One region of the Lysobacter sp. FW306-1B-D06B genome, then DNA from elsewhere that is predicted to be linked to it. Evidence: predicted binding sites of a transcription regulator. Region 1 holds the regulator's gene; each other region holds the start of a gene.
What was found. Region 1 encodes HrcA, which represses chaperone genes, less so after heat shock. Its sites were predicted from a motif close to TTNGCACTCNNNNNNNNNGAGTGCNAA; they were not measured.

Region 1 (7,810 bases):
GGGGAAGTAGTCGCCTTCCCACTTCGTCAGGCTGTCGTTCTCGAACCACAGCGTGAGGTTCTTCTTCTCGGTGCGGCCGCGGCGGTCGGTGCGCTGGGTGCTGGCGTAGTCCCAGCGATCGTGGTGGAACGGATCCTCGATCGACGGCGAGCCCAGCAGGAGCGTGACCTGCTGCTTGCTCATGCCGGTCTGCAGCTGGTCGACGTTCGCCTTCTCCAGCAGGTTGCCCTGGTAGATCGGCTGCTTATAGAGGATGCCGCAGCCGCCGGTGACCATGGCGATGGAAAGGACCAGCAGGAGCTTGTACGTCGTGTGCTTCGGCATCGGGGTCTGCGACGGGCGGATAACGTCGCGATGATACACTGAAGGACGAATCCACCAAGCGAGGAGCCCGGCCCAGTCGGCCGTGTTCATCCGCCGTTCCGGCGCCACCGGTCGCGCCGCACCGTTGAGGGACCATCATGGAATCGCAAGAACTCCGCAAGGCCGGTCTCAAGGTCACCCATCCGCGCATGCGGATCCTGGAGCTGCTGGAGCAGTCCAAGCCGCGGCACATGACCGCCGAAGACATCTACCGCCATCTCCTGGAGCATGGCGAGGACATCGGCCTGGCCACGGTGTACCGCGTGCTGACGCAGTTCGAGGCGGCGGGCCTGGTGCTCAAGCACAACTTCGAAGCCGGCCAGTCCGTGTACGAACTGGACCGCGGCCACCATCACGACCACATGGTCGACGTGGACAGCGGCAAGATCATCGAGTTCGAAAGCCCGGAGATCGAGGAGCTGCAGCGCAAGATCGCCGCCAAGCACGGGTACGACATCGAGGAGCATTCGCTCGTGTTGTACGTGCGGAAGAAGCGCTGAAGGCCGGGATTGGATATTCGGGATTCGGGATTGGCAAGCGCATGAAAAAGCCCGCCATCGGCGGGCTTTTTCATGTGCGCAAGTGAATCCTACGTTTGAGGATGTCATCCCCGCGAAGGCGGGGATCCAGGCTCGCGTGCGTCAACGTCGCAGTAGGCCGGAATTGTGGCGGACGCATGGATTCCCGCCTCCGCGGGAATGACGGAGTCAACATGGCGCAGCCTTGCTCCGAATCCCGAATCCCGCTTCAAACCACATCCGCCAGCAACCGCTTCGCCGCCGCACGCGCCTCGCGCGTGAGTTCGACGCCGCCGAGCATGCGCGCCAGTTCTTCCTCGCGCTGCTTGGCGTTGAGCGACTGCACGGCGCTCTGGGTGACGCCTTCGCTGGCGGCCTTGCTCACGCGATAGTGCGCGTGGCCCTGTGCGGCCACCTGCGGCAGATGGGTCACGCACAGCACCTGGCGGGTCGCGCCCAGCGCACGCAGCTTCTGGCCGACGATTTCGGCCACCGCGCCGCCGATGCCGGTGTCGACCTCGTCGAACACCATCGTCGCCACGGTATCCAGGCCCAGCGCGGCCACTTCGATGGCCAGCGAGATGCGCGACAGTTCGCCGCCCGAGGCCACCTTGCGCAGCGGGCGGGCTGGCTGGCCGGGGTTGGCGGCGACCATGAATTCCACGCGCTCGGCGCCCTGCGGATCGGGACGGTCGCCGTCCTGCGGTTCCAGGACGACGTCGAAACGTCCGCCGCCCATGCCCAGTTCGGCGATCAGGGCGGTGGTGCTGCCGGCCAGGTGCGCGGCGGCGTCGCGACGGCGCGCGCTCAGCACGTCGGCGACTTCGCGCCAGGCGCGGCGGGCGGCGTCGATCTCGCCGTCCAGCTTGACCAGGCGCACGCCGGCGCCGCGCAGGGCGTCGAGCTCGGTGGCGATGGCGTCGCGTTGGGCGGCCAGTTGTTCGGGCGTGACGCGGTGCTTGCGCGCCAGCTCGTGCAGGCGGCCGATGCGATGTTCGATCGCTTCGAATGCGGAGGGGTCCAGGTCCAGGTCGCTGCGAACGCGGTCCAGCAGCGCCAGCGCCTCGTCCACCTGGATCGCGGCCGCGTCGAGCATTGCGTCGACTTCGGACAGGCGGGGTTCGTGTTCGGCCACGCGCTGCAGGTCCGAGCGCACATGCTGGAGATTGCGCGACAGCGACGGGCCTTCCTCGCCGCCGAGTTGGGCGAACGCGCCGTCGCAGGCGGCGATCAGGCCGGCGGCGTGCGCATGGCGGCGGTGGTCGGCCTGCAAACGTGCGATGGACTCGGGTTCGAGTTCCTCGCGATCGAGTTCGGCGTGCTGGTGCTCCAGCCAGTCGATGCGATCGGAGACGTCGCCCTGGGCGGACAGCGCATCGCGCTCCGCGAGCAGGGCATTCCAGCGGGCGGCAGCGGTTTCGACCGCGCGGCGCTCGGCGTCGGTACGGCCGAAGGCGTCGAGCAGGGCGAGCTGGCTGGGGCGTGAGAGCAGGGCCTGGTGTTCGTGCTGGCCGTGGATCTCCACCAGCAGCGCGGCCAGTTCGCCGAGCTGGCCCAAGGTCACCGGACGCCCGTTGACCCAGGCGCGCGAACCGCCATCGGCGCGGATCACGCGGCGGATCTGGCAGGCCTCGTCCTCGTCGAGTTCGTTTTCGCGCAGCCAGGCGGCGGCGAGCGGGACGTCGTGGAGGGCGAATTCGGCGACCAGTTCGGCGCGGTCGGCGCCGTGGCGGACCACGCCGCTGTCGGCGCGCAGGCCGGAGATCAGGCCCAGCGCATCGACGAGCAGCGACTTGCCGGCGCCGGTCTCGCCGGAGATGACGGTCAGGCCGGGCCCGAAGCCGAGTTCGGCCTCGCTGACGACGGCGAATTGCTTGAGGGAAAGGTGGACGAGCATCGGACCGCGATTGTGCCCTGTGTGGGTTGCGGCTTGATAGCGGTGGGGCGTCTCAGGGGCGGAGATTGGTGGGATTCGGGATGGGTGCCGCTTTGTGCTGGCCCGACGAAGGCGTCATCACGGCGACGGCGTGTCGCGCTCGACGGAGGGTGTGATGGATCGGACAGTTGGATCCCCGCCTTCGCGGGGATGACGACCTCGTGGCTGCGAGGGTGCGGGCCTGGGTCCCGGCCTTCGCCGGGATGACGGCTTCGGAGACGCTTTCCCGAATCCCGAATCCCGAATCCCGAATCCCGAATCCCGAATCCCGAATCCCGAATTCCCGAATTCCCGAATTCCCGAATTCCCGATTCCCGCCCCCGACTTGCGTCGCTGCCGGCGCCGGCCTATATCGCCTACATGAGCCGCAAACCCGCCGATCCCAGCCTCGACCCGCGCGCACGCCAATTGCTGCGGACCCTGATCGGTCGCTACATCCGCAGCGGTGAGCCGGTGGGCTCGCAGACGCTGGCGCGGCATGCGGGGCTGGACGTGAGCCCGGCGACGATCCGCAACATCCTCGCCGACCTGGAGGACGCGGGGCTGCTCAGTGCGCCGCACGCCTCGGCAGGGCGGGTGCCGACACCACAGGGCTACCGGCTCTTCGTCGATTCGCTGCTGCAGGTCCGACCGTTGCCGGAGTCCGAAATGGCGCGCCTGCGCGGAGAGCTGCCCACCGGCTCCGGTACGCAGGCCCTGCTGGGCAGTGCGTCGGAGCTGCTGTCGGCAATGACCCATTTCGTCGGCGTGGTCAGCGTTCCGCGGCGCGAGCAGTTCGCCTTCCGCCGCATCGACTTCGTGCCTTTGGACGGCGCCCGCGTGCTGGCCATCCTCGTCTTCGCCGACAACGAAGTGCAGAACCGCATCGTGCTGACGCGGCGGCCCTTCGATGCAAGCGAGCTGGAGCGCGTGGCCAACTACCTCAATGCGCATTTCGCCGGACGCACGGTGGCGGACATCCGCGCCACGCTGGTCCACGAGCTGCGCAGCGCGCAGAGCGAGATGCAGGTGCTGCTGGCCCAGTCGGTCGAACTGGCCGAACAGGCGCTCGCACCCGGCGGCGACGACATGGTGCTGGCCGGCCAGACCCGGCTGATGGGCGTACAGGAGCTGGCCGACCTGGACCGCCTGCGCGACCTGTTCGAAGCCTTCTCCCGCAAGCGCGAGATCCTCCAACTGCTGGAGCGCACCGTGCAGGCGCCCGGCGTTCGCATTTTCATCGGCGAGGAAACGGGGCTGGCGCCGCTGGAGGGCATGTCGCTGGTGACGGCGCCCTATGTTGCGGCCGGCAGCGGCACGGTGCTGGGCGTGCTGGGCGTGATCGGCCCGACCCGCATGGCCTACGAGCGCGTGATCCCGGTGGTGCAGGCCGCCGCGGACGCGCTGGGCGCGGCGCTGCACCCGGATTCCTGAGCCACCGTCCCGAGCGCCCCCGGCGCTGGCCGGCCCGCCTTGTCCTGATCGTCTACCCCTGAGCCGGCTTGAAAGCGCGAAGGCAGGCCCCATTGCTGCCCTGACGCGCCTTTGAGCGCGGTTTTCCGCATTGTTTGAGCGCCCTTGGCGCAGGGATGGAGCACCGCATGACTGCCAGTACCACTTCCGGCGAACCCAATCAGACCCCCGACACGGCCCCCGGCGATGAAGCCGACGCCTCGCTCGCCGCCCAGCTCGAGGCCGCCCAGGCCGAACTCGCGCAACTGCGCGAGGACACGCTGCGCGAGCGCGCCGAGCTGGAGAACCAGCGCAAGCGCATGGCGCGCGAGGTCGACATGGCGCGCAAGTTCGCCAACGAACGCCTGCTGGGCGAACTGCTGCCGGTGATCGACAGCCTCGAGGCCGGACTGGCCGTGCAGGCCGATACCGCCGCGCATCTGCGCGAAGGCATGGAGCTCACGCTGCGCCAGCTGCTGAAGGTGGCCGGCGACAACGGCCTGGTGATGGTCGATCCGGTCGGCCAGCCGTTCGACCCGGACAAGCACCAGGCGATGAGCATGGTGGAGGCCGCCGGCCACGCGCCGGGCAACGTGGTTCAGGTCTACCAGAAGGGCTGGCTGCTGAACGAACGCCTCCTGCGCCCGGCGCTGGTGGTCGTGGCCAAGCACGACTGACGCCTTGAAGCAGGGCCGCGAGCCCCCCAGATAACGCACATCGGCGAACGACGCCGCACACACCTTCAAGCAGGCGGCCCCGGCCGCCGCACAGTCAAAAGATCAGAGAGGGAGCAACACCATGGGCAAGATCATCGGTATCGACCTGGGCACGACCAATTCGTGCGTGGCCATCATGGAAGGCGGCAAGGCGCGCGTCATCGAGAACGCCGAGGGCGATCGCACCACCCCGTCCATCGTCGCCTTCACCAAGGACGGCGAAGTCCTCGTCGGCGCCAGCGCCAAGCGCCAGGCCGTCACCAATCCGAAGAACACCTTCTTCGCCGTCAAGCGCCTCATCGGCCGCAAGTTCACCGACGCCGAAGTGCAGAAGGACATCGGCCTGGTGCCGTACAAGATCACCTCGCACGACAACGGCGATGCGTGGGTCGAGACGGCCGAAGGCAAGATGATGGCCTCGCAGCAGATCTCGGCCGAAGTGCTGGCCAAGATGAAGAAGACCGCCGAAGCCTACCTGGGCGAGACCGTCACCGAGGCGGTCATCACCGTGCCGGCGTACTTCAACGACAGCCAGCGCCAGGCGACCAAGGACGCGGGCAAGATTGCCGGCCTGGACGTCAAGCGCATCATCAACGAGCCCACCGCGGCCGCGCTGGCCTACGGCATGGACAAGAAGGGCGGCGACCGCAAGATCGCCGTCTACGATCTGGGCGGCGGCACGTTCGACGTGTCGATCATCGAGATCGCCTCCGTCGACGGCGAAATGCAGGTCGAAGTGCTGTCGACCAACGGCGACACGTTCCTGGGCGGCGAAGACTTCGACAAGCGCGTCATCGACTATTTGGTCGAGGAGTTCCAGAAGGACCAAGGCATCGACCTGCGCAAGGACCCGCTGGCCCTGCAGCGCCTGAAGGACGCCGCCGAGCGCGCCAAGATCGAACTGTCCAGCGCGCAGCAGACCGAAGTGAACCTGCCGTACGTGACGGCCGACGCCTCGGGCCCGAAGCACCTGAACATCAAGCTCACCCGCGCCAAGCTCGAAGCGCTGGTGGATGACCTGGTCAAGCGCACGATCGAACCGTGCCGCATCGCGCTGAACGACGCCGGCCTGCGCGCCAGCGAGATCAGCGAGGTGATCCTGGTCGGCGGCCAGACCCGCATGCCGAAGGTGCAGACGGCGGTGGCCGAGTTCTTCGGCAAGGAACCGCGCAAGGACGTCAACCCCGATGAGGCCGTGGCGCTGGGCGCCGCGATCCAGGGCGGCGTGCTCGCCGGCGACGTCAAGGATGTGCTGCTGCTCGACGTGACCCCGCTGTCGTTGGGCATCGAAACGCTGGGCGGCGTGTTCACCAAGATCATCGAGAAGAACACCACCATCCCGACCAAGGCCTCGCAGGTGTTCTCCACCGCCGAGGACAACCAGTCGGCCGTGACCGTGCACGTGCTGCAGGGTGAGCGCGAGCAGGCCCGCTACAACAAGTCGCTGGCCCGCTTCGATCTGACCGGCATCGAGCCCTCGCCGCGCGGCATGCCGCAGGTGGAAGTGTCCTTCGACATCGACGCCAACGGCATCCTGCACGTGTCGGCCAAGGACAAGAAGACCAACAAGGAGCAGAAGGTCGAGATCAAGGCCGGCTCGGGTCTGTCCGAGGACGAGATCGCCAAGATGGTCGCCGATGCGGAAACCCACCGCGAGGAAGACCAGAAGTTCCACGAGCTGGTCCAGGCCCGCAACCACGCCGACGCGCTGATCCACACCGCGCGCAGCGCGATCAAGGACAACGGCGACAAGGTGCCGGGCGACGTGATCGGCCGCACCGAAGGCGCGATCGCCGAGCTGGAGACGGCGATGAAGGGCGACGACAAGGCCCAGATCGAGGCCAAGTCGAAGGTTCTGGAAGAGGCCGCGCAGTCGCTGTTCGCCGCGGCTTCGGCCGGCCAGCCGGGCGGTCCGGACGCCGGTGCCGGTCCGCAGGGCGGCGCCAAGTCCGACGACGTGGTCGACGCCGAGTTCACCGAAGTCAAAGACGACAAGAAGTAAGGCCGGGATTCGGGAATAGGGATTCGGGATTCGGAAAGCATGCGTCCGGTTCCGAATCCCTTTCCTGTGTCTAGCCTCTTGCCGTTACGAATCCCGAATCCCGAATCACGAATCCCGGCTCCATGAGCAAACGCGACTATTACGAAGTACTGGGCGTGGCCCGCGACGCCAGCGACGAAGACCTGAAGAAGGCCTATCGCCGCTGCGCGATGAAGCACCATCCCGACCGCAATCCCGGCGACGCCGCCGCGGAAGCCGCGTTCAAGGAGTGCAAGGAAGCCTACGAAGTGCTCTCCGACGCCAACCGTCGGCGCGCCTACGACCAGCACGGCCATGCCGCGTTCGAGCACGGCATGGGCGGCGGTGGCGGCGGTGCCGGTTACGCCGACATGGGCGACATCTTCGGCGACATCTTCGGCAACATCTTCGGTGGCGGCGCCCAGCGCGGCCCGCGTCGCGGCGCGGACATCGGTTACGTGATGGAGCTGTCGCTGGAAGAAGCCGTCGGCGGCACCGAGAAGCAGATCGAGATCCCCACGCTCGACGAGTGCGCGACCTGCGACGGCAGCGGCTCGGCCGACGGCAAGCTGGAGACCTGCGAAACCTGCCACGGTCGTGGCCAGGTGCGTTTCCAGCGCGGCATCTTCTCGATGCAGCAGGCGTGCCCGCACTGCGGCGGGCGCGGCAAGACGATTCCCAACCCTTGCGCGGACTGCAACGGCCAGGGCCGCGTGGAGCGCACCAAGACGCTGCAGGTGAAGATTCCCGCCGGCGTCGACAACGGCGACCGCATCCGCCTGGGCGGTGAAGGCGAGGCCGGTCCGGCCGGTTCGCCGCCGGGCGA
Region 2 (7,810 bases), 1.3 Mb from region 1:
CTGCGCCTTGATCTGCTTGATGCGGCCTTCGATGCCCGAGCTCTCGCCCGCGCCGTCGATGATCGTGGTGTTTTCCTTCGAGACCTGCACCTTCTTGGCGCGGCCCAGATCCTTGATGGTGGCCTTGTCGAGCTGCAGGCCGACCTCTTCGGAGATCACGGTGCCGCCGGTCAGGATGGCCATGTCTTCCAGCATCGCCTTGCGACGGTCGCCGAAACCCGGGGCCTTCACGGCGCAGACCTTCACGATGCCGCGGATGGTGTTGACCACCAGGGTCGCCAGCGCTTCGCCTTCGACTTCCTCGGCGATGATCAGCAGCGGCTTGCCGGCCTTCGCGACGCCTTCCAGCACCGGCAGCAGGTCACGCACGTTGGAGATCTTCTTGTCGTGCAGCAGGATGAACGGATCGTCCAGTTCGGCCTGCATCGACTGCTGGTTGTTGATGAAGTACGGCGACAGGTAGCCGCGGTCGAACTGCATGCCCTCGACGACGTCGAGTTCGTTCTCCAGGCCCGAGCCGTCTTCGACGGTGATCACGCCTTCCTTGCCGACCTTGTCCATCGCCTGGGCGATGAGGTCACCGATGTTGGTGTCGCTGTTGGCCGAGATCGCGCCGACCTGGGCGATTTCCTTCGACGTCGAGGACGGCTTGGAGATCTTCTTCAGCTCGACGACGGCCTCGGTCACGGCCTTGTCGATGCCGCGCTTGAGGTCCATCGGGTTCATGCCGGCGGCGACCGCCTTCATGCCTTCACGGATCAGCGCCTGCGCCAGCACGGTGGCGGTGGTGGTGCCGTCGCCGGCGTTGTCGGAGGTCTTGGAAGCGACTTCCTTGACCATCTGCGCGCCCATGTTCTCGAACTTGTCGGCAAGCTCGATTTCCTTGGCGACGGACACGCCGTCCTTGGTGATGGTCGGCGCGCCGAAGCTCTTCTCGAGCACGACGTTGCGGCCCTTCGGGCCGAGGGTCGCCTTCACGGCGTTGGCGAGGATGTTGACGCCGCGCACCATCTTGACGCGCGCGTCCTCACCGAAACGGATTTCTTTGGCAGCCATGGTTGTAACTCCGGGATTCGTTATTCGAGATTCGTGATTCGTAGAAGCGAGGGTGCGGCAGGAGTTCGGGAAGGTCGGGATGCGTCGGCGCATGGCGCTCTTACGAATCCCGAATCTCCCATCCCGAATCCCCGCCTTACGGCATCAGCCAAGGATCGCGAAGATGTCGTCTTCCTTCACCACCAGGAACTCGTTGCCGTCGAGCTTCACTTCGGTGCCGCTGTACTTGCCGAACAGCACCTTGTCGCCGGCCTTGACCTTCGGCGCGCGCACGCTGCCGTTGTCGAGCACCTTGCCCTCGCCCACGGCGACGACTTCGCCCTTGATCGGCTTCTCGGTAGCCGAGTCCGGAATCACGATGCCGCCGGCGGACATCTTTTCTTCTTCCATGCGCTTGATGACCACGCGGTCGTAGAGCGGCTTGATATTCATGGCGACGCGAACCTCCGAGGAATACGTAAGTGATTGAAACAATGGTAAAAGTGGCGGAATTTTAGCAGCCGCAGGCGACGAGTGCCAACGCCGGCGGCAAACAAAACCCGGCGAGCCGGGATGCGAGGGAGATGGGGCGCACGGCAGGGCTTTCAAGGGCGTCGCGGCGAAAAACGCGCCCGGAGGCGGCCCAGAGGCTTCAAACGCAACACGGGGCGGCCGGCGGCAACGGCGCGGTGCGTAAAAAAAAGAGCGCGTCCCGTGGAACGCGCTCTTTGGTGTCGGAGTTGCCGTCCTGGGCCTGGCGCTGTCCCTGCGCACGCCCCCGAACCCCGCGCCGTGTCATGGCGCACGCGAATGTTGTGCAGTTCGTGGCATTCCAGCCAGAGGGACGGGGCGGTGGCGCTGCTGACAGGCGGTAGCCGGACGGCGCGTGAATTTGCCAGAATCTCCCGCAGAAATAGCTTTCGGTTCACGCCTGCAGGAAGCATGGCTACCTCCAGGACACAGGTTCAGGTGAATTTTGTTCACTCTGTGAATGGAGGTATCCAAGGTGACGCCGCAGCAACGGATCCGACTCGCCCGCCGCCACGCCGGACTGTCCCAGGCCGCCCTGGGGGCCGCGGTGGGCGTGCAACGCAGCGCCGTGGGGCACTGGGAGGCCGCGCGGGGGAAATTCCCCTCGGTGGCGCATCTGCGCGAGATCGCGCTGGTCACCGGCGTCCAGTTCGAGTGGCTGGCGACGGGCCGCGGCTCCATGGGACTGTCGGCCGACACGGCGCTGGACTCCGTCGCCGCCGCCGATGCGGTGCTGGTGGAGGATCCACTGGAGCTGCGCCTGCTGACGGCCTTCCGCACCGCACCTACGCGTTCGAAGGCGCCGCTGGTGGAGGTCGTGGAGCAACTGGCGGAACTGCGCACGGGGCGCGCGCGATCGTCCGCCAAAGCGGTACGCGGTTGAGCCTCAGCCGCCGGCGAGGCGTTTGACGGCCGCGGCCGGCAGCGCGGCGCAGTCGGCCGCGGGGGCGAAAGCCGCCGTGGCGGTCTCATCCCCCTGCACCAGCTGGAGCCGCTTGGCCGCCACCGGAGCGGGCAGCACGAGCGTCCACACGGCGCGGATCGTGCCCTGCATCGGCGGCTCGGCCTGCGGGGCGCCGGATGCGTCGACGTAGATCAGGTTGGGCCCCGATGCGACCAGACGTTGCCCGGTGTCGACATCGATCACGCCGATGTCGGCCGGGTCGCTCCAGCAATCCATTGCGCTCTCGCAGCTCAGGTCCAGGAGCAGGCGCGGCGCCGGCGCCGCCTGCAGGCACGCCGCCCGCACGCGTATGCCGTGGGCATCGCCTGTCTGCGCAATGGCGGCCAGGCTGGCCAGCGCCAGCGGCAGCCCGGCGAACACGAACCTCGCCAGCACAGGCTTGAAGCGGTGGGACATCGGACCTCCTCGACCGGCGTGGGGCACCGGCGCGGGCAGCCTACGCCAAAGCCGGCCCCCTCGCGCAAGTCCGCCGGGCGGGGGTATCGCAACACTGTGGGCTGCCTGGGCACGGGCATCGGCACGGGGCAGGCCCTACACTGGCGCCCCTCATGACCACGCCTTCCGCCCCGCCCGTGCGGCTGGTGCTCAGCACCTGCCCCGATGCGCAGACCGCTGATGCCCTCGCCACGGCGCTGGTCGAGGCGCGCCTGGCCGCCTGCGTGAACGTGCTCCCCGGCGTGCGTTCGACGTACCGCTGGCAGGGCGCCGTGGAGCGCGGCGAAGAAGTGCTGCTGCTGATCAAGACCACCGCCGACCGCGAGGCGGCGCTGGTGGAACGACTCAACGCGCTGCATCCCTATGAACTGCCCGAGGCGTTGGCGGTCGAAGCCGTCGGCGGCCTCACCGCCTACCTGGACTGGGTGGCCGAACAGACCCGTGACGATGACTGATCCGATCCGAACGCGCGCCGCGCGACTGCTCTCCTTCCTGCTTCCCCTCGCACTGGCGATCGGCGCCCCCGCCGCGCAGGCCGCGATCGGCCCGGACGACCTGCTCCCGGTCGACGACGCCTTCGCCCTGCGCGCCGAAGCGCCGACGCCGGACCGGATCGAGATCCGCTGGCGCATCGCCGACGGCTACTACCTCTACAAGCACCGCATCGCCGTGCAGGCCGACGCGGCCTTCGCCGCGCAGCCGCTGCAGCTGCCCAAGGGCGATGCGCACGAGGACGAGTTCTTCGGCAAGGTCGAGACCTACCGGCAGGCGCTCACCGCCGTGCTGCCGGGCCAGGCGAACGCCGGCCAGGTCACGCTGAAGATCAAGTACCAGGGCTGCGCCGACGCGGGCATCTGCTACCCGCCGCAGGTGCGCAGCGTGACGGTCGCCCTGCCCGCCTCGAACGCCGCCGCGCAGGACAGCGCGCGTCCTACGGTGAACTTCGGCGCAGGCGGCGCCGCGCCGCTCGGCGGCGGCCTGCTGGGCCGCAACGCCACCGGCACCGACGCCCTGCCGCTGCCGCCGGAACAGGCGTTCGGCTTCGAAGCGATCGCCGGCGACGGCAACACGCTGCTGCTGCGCTTCACGCCGGCCAAGGGCTATTACCTCTATCGCGACAAGACCACGCTGACGCTCGACGCTGCCGCGACGCAGGCCGGCTTCGCCCTCGGCGCGCCGCGCTGGCCGAAGGGCGTGGCGCATCGCGACGAGCATTTCGGCGACGTCACGGTGTTCTTCGACCAGATCGACGTGCCGGTGGCGGTCGCGCGCACGAAGACCGAGGCGACGACGCTGCGGCTCACCGCCGGTTTCCAGGGCTGCCAGACCGACGGCATCTGCTATCCGCCGATGACGCGCACGGTCGAAGTTGCGCTGCCGACCGGCAAAGTGATGGCGATCGACGCCAAACCCGCCGCCGCATCGCAGCCGATTGCGGCCGCGCCGTCCGCCGGCGAAGCCCCGGCCACGACCGGCCCGGCGAATGCGAGCACGGACGCAGCGCCCGCCGCTTCGTCGGCTCCGGTCGCGACGACGACCGACACCGCCGGCCAGGCCGAAGACACCCGCCTGGCCGCCGCGCTGTCGGGCAAGGGGCGCTGGGTCGCGCTGCTGACCTTCTTCGCACTGGGCCTGGGCCTGTCGTTCACGCCCTGCGTGCTGCCGATGATTCCGATCCTGTCCGGGCTGATCGCCGGTCAGGGCCCGAACCTCGGTGCGCGCCGCGCGTTCTCGCTGTCCTTCGTCTACGTGCTGGCCAATGCACTGGTGTTCACCGCGGCGGGCATCGTCGCCGGGCTGGTGGGCGCGAACCTGCAGGTGGCCTTCCAGACGCCGTGGGTGATCGTCGCCTTCGCCGCGCTGTTCGTCGTGCTGGCGCTGTCGAGCTTCGGCCTGTTCGAGCTGCAACTGCCGGCCAGCCTGCGCAGCCGGCTCGGCGCGATGAGCGACCGCCAGCGCGGCGGTTCGATGCTGGGCGTGGCGGCGATGGGCGCACTGTCGGCGCTGATCGTCGGCCCCTGCGTGGCGCCGCCGCTGGCGGCCGCCGTGCTCTACATCGGCCAGACCCAGGACCCGACCTTCGGCGGCGCGGCGCTGTTCCTGCTCGGCATGGGCATGGGCGTGCCGCTGCTCGCCTTCGGCGTGGCCGCCGGCAAGGGGCTGCCGACCAGCGGGCCGTGGATGGTCACGGTGCAGCGCGTGTTCGGCTTCATCTTCCTGGGGCTGGCGGTGTGGATGGTCTCGCGCATCCTGCCGGGGCCGGCGACGCTGGCGTTGTGGGGCGTGCTGCTGCTCGCTGCCGCCGCGGCGGTGGCGATCGGCCTGCGTGCGCTGCGCCACGACGGCGCGCGCATCCTGGGCTGGACCTCGGTGCTGATCCTGGGCCTGTTCGGCGCGGCGCAGCTGGTGGGCGCGATGGCCGGCAGCCGCGATCCGCTGCAGCCGCTGGCCGGCCTGCGCAGCGGTGGCGTGCAGGAAGCCGAGCTGCCGTTCCGCAAGATCAAGTCGCTGGCCGATCTCGATCGCGAAGTCGCCGCCGCCAAGGCCGCCGGCAAGCCGGTGATGCTCGACTTCTATGCCGACTGGTGCGTGGCCTGCAAGGAAATGGAGAAGTACACCTTCCCCGAACCGGCCGTGCACAAGGCGCTCGACGGCTTCGTCCTGCTCAAGGCCGACGTGACCGCCAACGACGACACCGACCAGGCGCTGATGAAGCACCTGGGCATCATCGGCCCGCCGGCCACGCTCTATTACGCCGACGGCGTCGAGCACCGCGAGCTGCGCCTGTTCGGCTTCGAGGATGCGGAGAACTTCGTCGAACGCGCGGGCCGGGTGAAGCGCTGATGGGGTCGACGGGCAAGGTCCTGCTCGTCGCCGTCATCGCCGGTGCGCTCGGCGTCGTGGCCGGACTGGTGGTGAACGGCCCGGGCCCGCTGCTGCGCACCGAAGTGGGCCAGCGCGCGCTGCAATCGGCGATGGAAGCCAGCGCGCCCAAACCGCCGGCGGACCTTCCGGTCGCGCGCCGCGGTGAGGTCATCCCCTCCATCCTCCTGCCCGCGCTGGATGGCGCGAATGTCGAGCTTCCCGCCGCGTACGCCGGCAAACCGGTGCTGATCAACCTGTGGGCCAGCTGGTGCGGCCCGTGCATCGAGGAAATGCCGGAGCTGGACCGCTTCGCCGCAGCCCAGGGCGCGAACGGCACGCAAGTGGTCGGCATCGCGCTGGATGACAAGGCGGCCGTGCAGGCCTTCCTGCAGCGGATCCCGGTGCGCTACCCGATCCTGCTCGACGAGGCCGGCCCGCGCGATGCCGGGGTGCAGCTGGGCAACCCCAAGGGCGTGCTGCCCTATACCGCGCTGATTTCGGCCGACGGACGCCTGATCAGGCAGAAAATCGGCCCGTTCCAGCACGGCGAAATCGACAACTGGGTCGCAGATTAGAGCGACCACTCAAACAACTGATTAACTTCCGGGAACTTCGTCGATACGGCGGCGAACGTCTGGACACCCTGAAAGGCATGGCGCACACTGCCGCCCTTCGGCTCTGTTCAACGCGAAAAATCCGGTCCCGATGGCGAAACTGCTGGTTCTGCACGGCCCCAACCTCAACCTGCTCGGCACCCGCGAGCCGGAGGTCTACGGCCGCACGACGCTGGCGGACATCGACGCCGACCTGCGCGCCCGCGCCGAGGCCGCCGGCCACGCCGTCGAAACCCTGCAGGCCAACGCCGAGCATGTGCTGGTGGACCGCGTCCAGGCCGCCCGCAGCGACGGCACCGCCTTCATCCTGATCAACCCCGCTGCCTTCACCCACACCAGCGTCGCCATCCGCGACGCGCTGGCGGCGGTGGCCCTGCCTTTCATCGAAGTCCACCTGTCCAACCCGCACCGCCGCGAAGCCTTCCGCCACACCAGCTACTTCAGCGATCTGGCGGTGGGCGTGGTCTGCGGTTTCGGCGCGGACAGCTACCGCTACGCCCTCGATGCCGCCCTGGCGCATCTACGGCCGGGATTGGGGATTGGGGATTAGGGATTCGCGAAAGCGGCTCCCCGATCTCATCCAATCCCGAATCTCGAATCCCCAATCCCGCACAACCGAGGCCCACCATGGACCTGCGCAAAATCAAGAAGCTGATCGACCTGCTCGAAGAATCCAACCTTGCCGAGATCGAGATCAAGGAAGGCGAGGAGTCGGTCCGCCTGGCCCGCACGCCGAAGGGCGTCGCCGTCGCGGCTGCGCCGGTGATGCACGCCGCGCCGGTCGCGCCGCAGCCGGTGATGCCGATGCACGGCCCCACCGAAGCCGCCAGCGGCGGCACGCCCAAGCCCGCCGCCGACCTGCCCGCCGGGCACATCGTGCGCGCGCCGATGGTCGGCACCTTCTACGCCTCGCCGTCGCCGGACAAGCCGGCGTTCGTCAGCATCGGCCAGGCGGTCAAGGCCGGCGACACGCTGGGGATCATCGAAGCGATGAAGATGTTCAACCCCATCGAAGCCGACGTCGCCGGCACCGTGCTCAAGATGATGGTCGAGAACGGCCAGCCGATCGAGTTCGACCAGCCGCTGTTCGTCATCGGGTAAGCGCGCCGGGCGCGGCCGGTGCTGCCGCCGCGCTCCCGCTTTCTTCGTCCCTGCTTTCGAGAACAGCCACATGCTCGACAAAGTTGTAATCGCCAACCGCGGTGAGATCGCGCTGCGCATCCTGCGCGCGTGCCACGCGCTGGGCATCCGTACGGTCGCGGTGCACTCCACCGTCGACCGCAATCTCAAACACGTCGCGATGGCCGACGAGTCGGTCTGCATCGGCCCGGCGCCGTCCACCGACAGCTACCTCAACATGGCGCAG
Region 3 (7,810 bases), 2.0 Mb from region 1:
CGCCGAGGCGCGTGCCGCGCTGGCTGGCGGTGCGGTCGACTTGGTGACCACGTCGCTCGTCCTGCCCGACGGTGACGGCATCGCGCTCGCCCGCGTCGTGCGCGAATCGGCGGGGCAGGCGTACGTGCCGATCATCGTCGTCTCCGGTGATGCGCAGTCGCATCTGGAATCGCGCCGCTTCACCGAGGACGTCACCGACTACTTCGACAAGGCGCTGGGCCACAGCGCGCTGGCCGCGTTCATCCGCGGCTATGTGCAGCCGCAGCCGATCCCCGGCGCGCGCGTGCTGTACGTGGAAGACAGCAAGGTCGTCGCGCTGGCGACCAAGCGCATGCTCGAACGCCACGGCCTCACCGTGCTGCATTTCGTCGGCGTGGAAGAAGCGCTGGAGTTCCTGGAAGCCCGCCGCGGCCAGGACGACATCGGCTGCGACCTCGTGCTCACCGACGTCTATTTGAAGGGTGCGCTGAGCGGAAACGACCTGCTCGCGCGCCTGCGCGAGGATTTCGGCTTCGGCAAACGCCGGCTGCCCGTGCTGGTGATGACCGGTGACGGTAACGCGGACAATCAGAGCGCGCTCATTCGCGCGGGTGCGAACGATCTGGTGCTCAAGCCGATCGAAGAGCGCCTGCTGGTGACCAAGACGCTGTTCCAGCTGCGCCTGGCGCGGTTGCCGGAGCCGACGGCACTGGACGCATGAACGACGCGGCCGACGCGAAGGACAAGGTCCGGCTCGAGCCGTCGTGGAAGGCGAAAGTCGGCGATTACGTGCAACTGCCGCAGATGCAGCAGCTGTCGGCCTTCCTGCGTGATCGCAAGGCGGCTGGGGCGCGGATCTTCCCGGCCGGTGCGGACATCTTCGCCGCCTTCGATGCGACGCCGTTCGACCGGGTGAAGGTCGTCATCCTCGGCCAGGACCCGTACCACGGCGCCGGCCAGGCGCATGGCCTGTGCTTCTCGGTGCAGCCGGGCGTGGCGGTGCCGCCGTCGCTGGACAACATCTTCAAGGAGATCCAGCGCGACCTGGGCATCGCCCGGCCGGACCACGGCTGCCTGCTGCCCTGGGCGCAGCGCGGCGTGTTGCTGCTCAACGCGGTGCTGACGGTGGAAGAAGGCCGGGCCGGCGCGCATCAGGGCAAGGGCTGGGAAGGCTTCACCGACCACGTGGTCGACGTGCTCAACCGCGAGCGCGAGGGCTTGGTGTTCATGCTCTGGGGCAGCTACGCCCAGGCCAAGGGCAAGGTCATCGACCCGCGCCGCCACAAGGTCCTCAAGGCGCCGCATCCCTCGCCGCTGTCGGCGCACCGGGGGTTCATCGGCTCGGGGCACTTCTCGGCCGCCAATGAGTACCTCGTCCGCCACGGCCAGGCGCCCATCGACTGGTCGCTCCCCGCCCGGGCCGCCCTGCCGGGCTGAGCGGGCCGGTGAACTTTCGGCCCGGATCCGGGTCTATCTACGGTCGCCAAGGTTCAGGGCGACACCCCCGATGGCCGGTCGCCCCGGTGCTCCCAAGTGATTGATCTGTAAAGATCGATACCGAATGTTGGGCGTATCCTGAGGCTCCCCGTTTGTCCCACCCATGAAACACTGAGGCCCTTTCGACCTTTAGCAGAGCCCCATATCGACTGCTAAGATTGCCCCCATGACCCAGAACAGCCTGACCCTCCCCCTGGTTACCAACAACCTCCCGGTGCCGAGTGCGCTCGGTTCGCTGGACGCCTACGTCAACGCTGTGCATCGCATCCCGGTGCTTACCGCCGAGAACGAGCAGGTGCTGGCGCGTCGCTTCCGCGACGAGCAGGACCTCGACGCCGCCCGCGAGCTGGTGCATTCCCACCTGCGTTTCGTCGTGCATGTCGCCCGTGGCTATAACGGTTACGGCCTGCAGATCGGCGACCTGATCCAGGAAGGCAACATCGGCCTGATGAAGGCGGTCAAGCGCTTCGACCCGGAACAGGGCGTGCGCCTGGTGTCCTTCGCGGTCCACTGGATCCGCGCCGAGATGCACGAGTTCATCCTCAAGAACTGGCGCATCGTGAAGGTCGCCACGACCAAGGCGCAGCGCAAGCTCTTCTTCAACCTGCGCAAGTCCAAGACCCGCCTGGGCTGGATGAATGCCGAGGAAGTCCGTGCCGTCGCCCAGGACCTGAACGTCTCCGAGCGCGAAGTGCTCGAGATGGAATCGCGCCTGTCGGGCCGCGACATCGGTTTCGATGCGCCGGACGATGACGACGACAACGCTCCGCCGTCGCCGGTCGCGTACCTGCGCACCGACGCCGAGGATCCGTCGCAGACCTACGAGCGCGAGGACGAAGAGGACAACCACCTCGCCCTGCTGCGCGAAGGCCTGTCGGGTCTGGATCAGCGCTCGCGCGATATCGTCAAGCGCCGCTGGCTGGATTCGGAAAGCAAGATCACGCTGCAGGAACTGGCCGACGAATACGGCGTCAGCGCCGAACGCATCCGCCAGATCGAAGCCAACGCGCTGAAGAAGATGCGCGCGCTGTTCGCGGCGTAAGGCGACGCTTCAAGCGATGCACGGAACGGCCCGGGAAACCGGGCCGTTTTCGTTTGCGCCGCGTCCGGGCGACGGATGTGATCGCAAGGATCGGATATCGCCCCGCACACTGGGGCGCGAGCATGGCGGCATCCATCGGGAGCCCGCCATGTTCCGCATCCACGCCTTGCCCGCAGCGCAGTTCCAGCCGTTGTTTTCCCTGTCCGACGAAGAACTCGCCGCGCACGACATCGTCCGCGTCACCGCCGACGCACCGAACGGCTTCCCGTGTCGCGTCGGTCTGCGCGATGCCGAGCCCGGCGAGCGGCTGCTGCTGCTTCCATACGAGCACCATGCTGTCGCTTCACCCTACCGGGGCTCGGGCGCGATCTACGTGCGCGAGCACGCGGCGGAGGCCTCACCGCCGGCCGATGAAGTCCCGGAGCAGTTGCGTCGCCGATTGCTGTCGGTTCGCGCCTACGGCGCCGACGGCATGATGCGCATCGCCGATGTCGTCGACGGGCAGCAGATCGAAACGCTCATCGCCCGCTTCTTCGACATGCCGGGCGTCGAATACCTGCACGTGCACTACGCCAGGTATGGCTGTTACGCGTGCCGCATCACACGCGAGGTTTAGCGCGCCGGTGGCGATCGCTCGCCACCCAGGATGATCCGCGCATGCCGCTGGTAGCTCCAGTAAGACCACGCCCAGTTGAGCAGGACGATGAGCCGGTTGCGGAAGCCGATCAGGAAGAACACGTGCGCGGCCAGCCAGAACCACCAGGCAAGCAGGCCGGAGAGCTTGAAGCCGTGCAGGTCGACGACCGCCGCCATGCGGCCGATCGTGGCGAGGTTGCCGAAGTCCCGATAGCGGAATGCCGGCGCGGGTTTGCCGGCGAGTCGCGCCTGGATCGCCTGCGCAACATGCGCGCCCATCTGCTTCGCGGCCGGCGCGATGCCGGGCACCGGCTTGCCGTTCTGCTGCACGCTGGCGAGATCGCCGGCGATGAAGATCTCCGGGTGGCCCGGCACGCTGAGGTCCGCTTCCAGCGGCACGCGACCGGCGCGATCACGCGGCACGTCGAGCAGCGCGCCCAGCGGTGATGCTGCGACGCCGGCGGCCCACAGTACCGTGCGCGCGGGAACGAACGTGTTGCCGAGCGTGTAGCCGTTGGCATCGATCGCGCTGACCGGCGTGCCCGTGACGACCTCGACGCCGAGCTTGTGCAGCTGCATGCGTGCGCGTTCGGACAGCGATTCCGGGAACGAGGCGAGCACGCGCGGCCCCGCTTCGATCAGCCGCACTTTCGCGTGCGAGGGATCGATGTTGCGGAACTCGCGCTTGAGCGTGTGCCGCGCGATCTCCGCCAACGTGCCCGCCAGCTCGACGCCGGTCGGACCGCCGCCGACGACCGCGAAACTGAGCCACGCTTCGCGCTCGGCGGGATCCTCACAGACTTCGGCGCGTTCGAAGGCGAGCAGCAGCCTGCGGCGGATCGCCAGCGCGTCGTCCAGCGTCTTCAGCCCCGGCGCATCCTGGCTCCATTCGTCATGACCGAAGTAGGCATGCGTCGCCCCGCTGGCGAGCAACAGATAGTCGTAGGTTTCGGCATCGCCGTCGGCCAGCGACACCGTACGCGCCTGCGTGTCGATGCCGACCACTTCGCCCAACCTTACTTCGACGTTGCGCTGGTTGCGCAGGATGTGGCGCAGCGGTGCGGCGATGTCAGGCGAGGACAGGCCGGCGGTCGCCACCTGGTACAGCAGCGGCTGGAAGAGGTGATGGTTGCGGCGGTCGATCAGCGTGATGCGCACGTCGCTGCGAGCCAGCGCGCGCGTCGCCCAGAGACCGCCGAAGCCGCCACCCACGATGATGACGTGCGGTTGCGTCGAGGTGTCGGTCATGCGCTTGTCCGTTGTCTTGTGTCGGTATCGACGGGGTCGGTGAGGTCGTAGTCGCGGTCGATGCGCGAGTGCAGCTTGGTGTCGCGCATCAGGGCATAAACGCCGAGCGAAACCGCGACGCATGCCGTCACGTAAACGTAGAACCACGACTCGTGCCCCGCCTGCTTGAACCACAGCGCGATGTACTCCGCGGTGCCGCCGAACAGCGACACCGTGAGTGCGTACGGCAGGCCGACGCCGAGCGCACGGATGTGTGCGGGGAACAACTCCGCCTTCACCACTGCGTTGATCGAGGTGTAGCCGCTCACGATCAACAAGCCCGACATCACCCACAGGAACGCTTCGAGCACGGTGCGCGCATGTGCGATGCCGCTGAGGATGGTGTAGGTGAACAAGGTGCCGAGCACGCCGAAGGCGATCAGGATCGGCCGTCGTCCGGTGCGATCCGACAAGGCCCCCACCAGCGGCTGCAACAGCATGAACACGAACAGCGAAGCCGCCGAGATCAGCGTCGCATCGGCCTTGCTGAAGCCGCCGGTGTTGACCAGGAACTTCTGCGGGTACGTGGTGAAGGTGTAGAACGAGAGCGTGCCGCCCATCGTCAGCCCGATGACGGTGAGCACTTCGCGCGGATGCTGCATCAGCACGCGAAGGCTTCCGCGCTGCGCGTGGTCACGTGAGCGTGCGGCGGCGAACGACTCGGTTTCCTGCATGCCGCGCCGCAGCCACAGCGCCGTCACCGCGCACAACGCGCCGACGACGAACGGAATGCGCCAGCCCCAGTCGTGGAGCTGCTCCTCGGTGAGGAACGCGCGCTGGAGCACGACGAGCAGCGCCAGCGCGATCAGTTGGCCCATCACCAGCGTCACGTACTGGAAGCTGGACCAGAAGCCGCGGTGCTTCGACTGCGCCATCTCGCTCAGGTAGGTCGCGGACGTGCCGTACTCGCCGCCGACGCTCAGGCCCTGCAGCAATCGCGCGAACACCAGCAACGCCGGCGCCGCGATGCCGATGCGCTCGTGCCCCGGTGCGATCGCGATCAGCAGCGAGCCGGCGCACATCAGCAGGACCGACAGCATCAGCGCGGCTTTGCGCCCGTGGCGATCGGCATACAGGCCCAGCAGCCAGCCGCCGACGGGGCGCATCAGGAAGCCGACCGCGAACACCGCCGCCGTGTCCAGCAGCTGCGCGGTGGTGTCGCCCTTGGGGAAGAAATGCGGTGCGAAGTAGATCGCGAAAGCGGAGTAGGCGTACCAGTCGTACCACTCCACCAGATTGCCGACCGAACCGCTGAAGATGCTGCGCAGGCGCTGGGTGGGTGTCATCGGGGCGGTGGCATCCATGCGGGCAAGTTTGCCCGAATCGGCGCGCGTGCGCCTTGGCGCACGGTGATCGTCGCCGTGATGTAGCTCGGGTAAGCGCAGCGCACCCGGGGCGCCGTCACGCTCACGTACCCGGGTGCGCTGCGCTTACCCGGGCTACACATGCGAAAAGTGATGGTTCCCGAAAAGCAAAAGCCCGGCCGAAGCCGGGCTTTCGATCAACCGCCGGAAGGCCTCAGCCCCCCAGCCGCTCCGCCAGCATCGCCTCCAGCTTGCGCTGGTCGGCGGCGAACTTGCGGATACCGTCGGCGAGCTTGTCGGTCGCCATCGCATCCTCGTTGTGCTGCCAGCGGAAGGCCGCCTCGTCCATGCGCGCCGGTGCCGGCGCACGCTCGCCGTTGTCCACCAGTGCACGCGGCACGTCGCCGCTGCCGTTGGCCAGGTCGTTGAGCAGGTCAGGCGAGATCGTCAGCCGGTCGCAGCCGGCCAGTGCGAGCACCTGCCCGGTGTTGCGGAAGCTTGCGCCCATCACCACCGTGTTGAAGCCGTGGCGCTTGTAGTGGTGCCAGATGCGCGTCACCGACTGCACGCCCGGGTCGTCCTGCGGCGTGGCGGGCTTTTCGGCGCCGTTGGCCAGGTACCAGTCGTAGATGCGGCCGACGAAGGGCGAGATCAGGAACACGCCCGCCTCGGCGCAGGCCACGGCCTGGGCGAAGGAGAACAGCAGGGTGAGGTTGCAGTTGACGCCTTCACGCTCCAGTTGCTCGGCCGCGCGGATGCCTTCCCACGTGGAGGCGATCTTGATCAGCAGCCGCTCGCGGCCGATGCCGACCTGCTCGTACAGCGCGACCAGCTTGCGCGCCTGCGCCAGCGTGGCCGCCGTGTCGAAGCTGTGGCGCGCGTCCACTTCGGTGGACACGCGGCCGGGGACGAGCTTGAGGATCTCCACGCCCACCGTGACCGCCAGCAGATCGGCGGCGTCGGCGACGCGGGCGGCCAGGTCGGTGCCGCGCGCCTGCGAGATCGCCGAGTCGATCAGCGGCGCATAGCGCGACGAAGAGGCCGCCTTGAGCAGCAGCGACGGGTTGGTGGTGGCGTCGAGCGGGTGGAAGCGGGCGATGGCGTCGATGTCGCCGGTGTCGGCGACGACCGCCGACAGGGCGCGGAGCTGTTCGAGCTGGTTGGTCATGGCGTGGTTCGTGGGGTAGTCGATGAGTGCCGCCCCATTGTGCGCGAAGGGGCGGGGCCGGGGTAGCGCTACCAGGGCCCCGGGGAGCGTGACACCGCACACGGGGAGCGTGCGCTAGGCTGGCCTGCGTCGCCGCCTCCCGCAGCCCCTCACCGGAACCCCGCGCCATGGCCGAACCCGAGCGCCGCATCGCCCTGCTGATCGACGCCGACAACGCGCCGGCGGCCAAGATCGACGTGATCCTGGGCGAGGTCGCCCGGCACGGCGTGGCCAACGTCCGCCGCGCCTACGGCAACTGGAAGAGTCCGCATCTCAAAAGCTGGGAGGCGACGCTGCACGAGTACGCGATCCGCCCGATCCAGCAGTTCGCCTACAGCACCGGCAAGAACGCTTCCGACATGGCGATGGTGATCGACGCCATGGACCTGCTGTACGCGCGCAACCTCGACGGCTTCGCCATCGTGTCCAGCGATGCCGACTTCACTCCGCTGGTGATGCGCCTGCTCACCGATGGCGTGAAGGTGTATGGCTTCGGCGAGAAGAAGACACCCGAAGCCTTCGTCAACGCGTGCTCCAAGTTCACCTATCTGGAAGCGCTGGGCATACCCGCTGCGGTGGGAAACGGTGCAGAGCCCAAGCCGAAGGACAAGCAGGAGCTGCGAAGCGATACCCGCCTGCTACAGATGCTGCGAAGCGCGGTCGATGCGGCGAGCGATGAAGAGGGCTGGGCGCGCCTGAGCACGGTCGGCAGCCAGATCGGCAACCAGGCCTCGTTCGATTCGCGCAACTACGGCTATGGAAAGTTGATCAACCTGATCGAGGCGATCGGCCTGTTCGAAGTCAGGCGGGAGCAGCTGAACGTCTGGATCCGCGAGAAGAAGAAGGGCAAGCCGCGGG

Region 2: groES (co-chaperone GroES) is a predicted target of HrcA. The motif match lies at 1,550-1,576, and genes of this name have one in related genera.
Region 3: rpoH (RNA polymerase sigma factor RpoH) is a predicted target of HrcA. The motif match lies at 1,606-1,632, and genes of this name have one in related genera.

What each region holds. Positions count from the first base shown of each region.
Region 1 covers NZ_CP151802.1:3,048,564-3,056,373, reverse strand. Annotated here, with positions in the region: gene bamE (outer membrane protein assembly factor BamE) at 1-324, opposite strand, end outside; gene fur (ferric iron uptake transcriptional regulator) at 462-863, shown strand; gene recN (DNA repair protein RecN) at 1,111-2,778, opposite strand; gene hrcA (heat-inducible transcriptional repressor HrcA) at 3,178-4,230, shown strand; gene grpE (nucleotide exchange factor GrpE) at 4,398-4,925, shown strand; gene dnaK (molecular chaperone DnaK) at 5,047-6,966, shown strand; gene dnaJ (molecular chaperone DnaJ) at 7,089-7,810, shown strand, end outside.
Region 2 covers NZ_CP151802.1:73,233-81,042, forward strand. Annotated here, with positions in the region: gene groL (chaperonin GroEL) at 1-1,056, opposite strand, end outside; gene groES (co-chaperone GroES) at 1,201-1,488, opposite strand; gene AAFF32_RS00320 (helix-turn-helix domain-containing protein) at 2,027-2,449, shown strand; gene AAFF32_RS00325 (hypothetical protein) at 2,453-2,926, opposite strand; gene cutA (divalent-cation tolerance protein CutA) at 3,079-3,420, shown strand; gene dsbD (protein-disulfide reductase DsbD) at 3,413-5,809, shown strand; gene AAFF32_RS00340 (TlpA disulfide reductase family protein) at 5,809-6,405, shown strand; gene aroQ (type II 3-dehydroquinate dehydratase) at 6,536-6,994, shown strand; gene accB (acetyl-CoA carboxylase biotin carboxyl carrier protein) at 7,072-7,545, shown strand; gene accC (acetyl-CoA carboxylase biotin carboxylase subunit) at 7,616-7,810, shown strand, end outside.
Region 3 covers NZ_CP151802.1:1,026,980-1,034,789, forward strand. Annotated here, with positions in the region: gene AAFF32_RS04640 (response regulator) at 1-700, shown strand, start outside; gene ung (uracil-DNA glycosylase) at 697-1,416, shown strand; gene rpoH (RNA polymerase sigma factor RpoH) at 1,643-2,518, shown strand; gene AAFF32_RS04655 (DUF1203 domain-containing protein) at 2,667-3,134, shown strand; gene AAFF32_RS04660 (NAD(P)/FAD-dependent oxidoreductase) at 3,131-4,402, opposite strand; gene AAFF32_RS04665 (MFS transporter) at 4,399-5,745, opposite strand; gene tal (transaldolase) at 5,960-6,913, opposite strand; gene AAFF32_RS04675 (NYN domain-containing protein) at 7,081-7,810, shown strand, end outside.